2 regions of the Paenibacillus sp. J22R232 genome follow, and region 2 is predicted to be linked to the other one. Evidence: predicted binding sites of a transcription regulator. Region 2 holds the regulator's gene; the other holds the start of a gene.
What was found. Region 2 encodes LexA, which represses DNA repair genes until DNA is damaged. Its sites were predicted from a motif close to CGAACATATGTTCG; they were not measured.
Positions count from the first base shown of each region.

Region 1: AC0YN3_RS18865 (YhjD family protein) is a predicted target of LexA. The motif match lies at 1,073-1,086, and genes of this name have one in related genera.

Region 1 covers NZ_JBWDNK010000005.1:480,201-482,409, reverse strand. Annotated here, with positions in the region: gene AC0YN3_RS18870 (potassium channel family protein) at 1-839, opposite strand, end outside; gene AC0YN3_RS18865 (YhjD family protein) at 1,104-1,505, shown strand; gene AC0YN3_RS18860 (cupredoxin domain-containing protein) at 1,641-2,030, shown strand; gene AC0YN3_RS18855 (hypothetical protein) at 2,099-2,209, opposite strand, start outside.
Region 2 covers NZ_JBWDNK010000001.1:1,100,986-1,103,194, forward strand. Annotated here, with positions in the region: gene AC0YN3_RS05080 (ABC transporter ATP-binding protein) at 1-16, opposite strand, end outside; gene yneA (cell division suppressor protein YneA) at 176-544, opposite strand; gene lexA (transcriptional repressor LexA) at 702-1,322, shown strand; gene AC0YN3_RS05095 (VOC family protein) at 1,559-2,011, opposite strand.

The DNA of each region.
Region 1 (2,209 bases), on a different contig from region 2:
GGATCAGCGGGAACCTCGAAGACGTCCTCGCCGTACTTTCTGCTGAGCAGCTGCATGAATATGTCGACGTTGCCTTCCTTTAAAGCCGATCGGACTGCAAGCCTGGAGACAGCGTCATGCGATAAAATAAAATCATTTACTTGTACGTGGCGGAAATTGAGAATATGCTTCTCAAGCACGATTTCAACCGTCGTATGGACCGCAGGGGCGATCTGCTCGATACTGGAGGCTACCAGCAGGGATTTGCCGTCAACATGCGAGCTGTCGTCAATGCGCGGGTCCGCAAATATGATCGCAGAGCGAGCGCCGTGAATGCCAGCTTGCTCCAGCACTTCGGCCGAGGTAGGATCGCCGCTGACAAAATGCACGCGCGGCCGGTCAAAGGGATGCTTATCGCTGTTATCGATAATGATAACGGCTAAATCCGCTTCCGAATCGAGCAAATCCTCGACGGCCAGCTGCGCTTTTTTGCTCCAATTGATGACGATAATATGGCTTTGTCCTTGATATTTCAACTTTCCACCTTCTCTTCTTCGCTGAAGCTCAGCCAAGGAATCAATAATTTTTCCGATTAGTAAACTCAGCAGGCCGATTCCGAACACATACAGGAGCATAGCCAATATTTTGCCCGGTACGGTCTTAGGAAAATAATCGCCATAGCCAACCGTAGCAACGGTCGTCATCACCCACCATAACGCATTGAACCAGTTCCCGAACGTGTCCGGCTCCAGCAGGTAGGCAACCGCGGAGCTTATGATTACAAGCAGCAGCGTAATAAAGACTACAAAGTAATGATTCAAACGAAGAAGCTTAACCGTAAGTTTCAAAAAAAGCTGCATCCCTGTCACCCTCATTCGAAATATGGCTTTAACCACCATACTACCTTTTCTGATGCTTTCCAATATGAAAACGATATGGATGGGCATAAATTTAACGACAACGACGGAAATGAGCTGCGGCGCTGTTTTGGAAACAACCTTTCATCCCAATAATAGTGCCGGACACGCTTAAACGGTAATTTTTTACTATATCGAAATGGGCTTGCATAAAATCGCTGCAGATCGCTATAATAAGAACAAATGTTCTTATCTGGAGGGGTTGTAATGGCCGCAAATGAGGAAGTAAGCCGCGGCAAAGCCAAAACAGCAGCGCACCCGCCTATTCAGACAGAGGAAGAGCTTGAGCTTGTGAAGCGTTTTGTACTGCTTGGAATTGTGATGCGCATTTTGGATCATGATATACGAGTGATCGGCACGTCCGCGATTAAGCTTCCGCGGTTCTACGAATCGATGATGCGGGGCATGCAGGATCGGGTATTGCTTGATCTTGCCGTGATTAAGAGGGAGTTTCGCCAAACGGGCATTAAGGTTTACGAGGAAAGGCGCCAGAAGGACGGCTTGCATGCCGAATATGTGTGCAGAGGCTACCATCACCGTTTTTTTATGCTGTGGGGGTTTGTCAAAGCGGAGTCCGAACGGGTGTTAAAACAGTATTTGTCCAGTTAATTTTGAATTTGTTCATTGATTTGTCAAAATAACAAAAAAACTTTTCCTCTTTCTTTAGTTTAAGGTTGAGAACTTCGGACAATCTTATGTAATATAAGAGGTAGACATTATGAACGCAAAGGGGAGCACGTAGCAATGCACAAGTGGATTATGTTTACTTTATTTGCAGCGGCATCATTGCTGGGCTTATATTTGCTCACTTTCGCCCTGCCTGCTAAACCGGTTGACGAGTCTGCCTCGCTGCCAGAGGGCATGAGTTTACTCAAGGTTGTAGCATCCAACGATTTCGTATTTGACCAAGAAGAGTACAAAGTTAAGGTTGGAGACAAAGTTAGACTTAAGCTATCCAATAAGAGCGGTATTCATGGTATGCATATTGATGAGCTTAAAGTGGCTTTGGACAATGATCACCCTGAGACTGATTTGGAATTCACAGAGCCGGGTACGTATCGCATCTATTGCTCCATTCCATGCGGCCAAGGACATACAACGATGGAAGCTAAGCTGATTGTAGAAGCGGCCTAACATCCCATTTGCTAAAACGCTGTAAAAATGCGAAAGGAGCCGAAAGGCTCCTTTTTGTTGATTTGTTGTTACTTCGCTGAGCGGGGATGACGCTCGCTTTCCCGTCCTCTCGCAATGAGAATGTCGGCTACAAAACCAAGCAAAGCCCATGTTATCACGGTTAAAGCATACATGAGCAG
Region 2 (2,209 bases):
GCTCTACACGTAACAATGTCGTCTCTCCCTTCAGTCCCGATTAATAGACGACAAATTGTAAAAGAAACCCTGCACCTAACAAAAAAAACTTCCTAAACCAAACAGGTCATTAAGATCTGCTTGATCTAGAAAGCAATGGTGTTAAAAAGTATACATAGATAATACGAAAAAATGATCAGATAGACGGAATGATAAGTGTTTGTCCAGGATTAATTTCAGAAGTATTCAATTCATTACGATCTTTTATTCTATATATAATATATCTAATATCGTGTTTCGAATCAGAGAAGCGTTTAGCGATCGCCCATAAAGTATCGCCTGAATGAACAGTAACGACCTGTTCCGCGTTCGAGGCTGTTGCGGGAACTTTACCTGATGCATCCGTACCCATCATTAGAAAACTAGTAAATAGGAGAATGAAAAAAGCAAAACATACGATAGCCTTTATTGAATGACGTTTCACAAAACGGCCGATTCTATTCGGCACGGACTTATTCTCATGTTGCTCATGGATTGATTTATAAAAACTCGGATTCATTATCATTTCTCAGCACCCCAAACGTTTGTTCTGTTTTCAGATTACACGAACAAACGTTTGGTGTCAACAAAAAATGCGAACCTCTGTACTTGAGAACTTATGTTTGTACGAACTCCGGTTCTGTGTTATAATTTTTTGCAAACCTACTAATGGAGTGATTACTGTGTCGAAGATTTCTAACCGACAACATTCGATTTTAGAATTTATTAAGAATGAAGTTCGGGAGAAAGGCTATCCACCCTCCGTTCGAGAAATCGGCGAAGCTGTTGGATTGCTGTCGAGTTCAACTGTGCATGGCCATCTAGACCGCCTAGAGAAGAAAGGTTTAATTCGTCGTGACCCAACCAAACCTCGCGCAATCGAGATTCTCGATCAAGATGGCGTCGACGGCATTATTCCGTTATCCGTAGCGAAAGTGCCAATTGTCGGTAAAGTAACCGCTGGCGTCCCAATTACCGCAACTGAGAATATTGAAGAGTATTTCCCGCTTCCATCCCATTTCGTTGGGGACAGCAGTGTCTTTATCCTCAATGTAATGGGCGAGAGCATGATTGAAGCAGGCATTCACGACGGCGACTATGTTATCGTCCGTCAACAGCAGACGGCAAATAATGGTGAGATTGTAGTTGCCATGACTGAAGATGATGAAGCAACAGTCAAAACGTTCTATAAAGAAAAGAATCATATCCGCTTGCAGCCAGAGAACTCTACGATGCAGCCGATTTTACTTCAGAACGTAACGATACTGGGCAAAGTGATTGGACTTTTCCGCGACATCCATTAATACATGTTCGTTTTACATAAAGAAAAGGCTGGATCGAATGCTATCGCATTTTGATCCAGCCTTTTTTTTGAATATGGCACCTTATTTCCGGAAGCGAGCGTCGACCAGACCCGGAGCGTGAATGCGGTGTTTATATGATGCATCCGACTTCTTTGAGATACTTACACAATGCTATACTGTTTCGATATTTCACTTTAGTAATGTATATTTCAGTTAAGTGTTCTTTTAAACGTCTCTTATTTATTACCGAGCTGTTCCGCCAAACCGATAAGATGTCCTTCATTTCCTCGAATGTAGCAGAGTCGATACGAATTCTCGTACTGAACCACTTCGCCAACGAGCTGAGCACCATACTTAGTGAGTCTGGATACCATTTCGTCAATGTTTTCAACGGTGAACATGACACGTAGATAGCCGAGGGCATTTACAGGAGCAGTTCGGTGATCTGATATTGTAGGAGGAGTGAGAAATCGCGAAAGTTCAAGTCGGCTGTGGCCATCTGGGGTAACCATCATAGCAATCTCTACACTCTGTGAACCTAGCCCGGTTACGCGACCAGCCCATTCACCCTCGACGGTAGCTCGCCCTTCTAGCTTTAAGCCAATTTCCTCGAAAAAAGAGATGGAATCATCAAGGGATTCTACAACGATGCCAACATTGTCCATTCTTAGTAAATTGTTTTTTGCCATAGTTTAATCTCCTTATCTGTACATATTATTTTCCTAATCATCTTCATATTTATTCTATCAAAACTACCAATTACTTCCAAACGATTTAGATTTATCTCAATTCAAGGGTAAATCACCCCGATCAGTAATATCGCCATAATTATAGAACATTAGTTCGTATAAATCAAATAACAACGATAACGTTTCATGCAGCCTTGA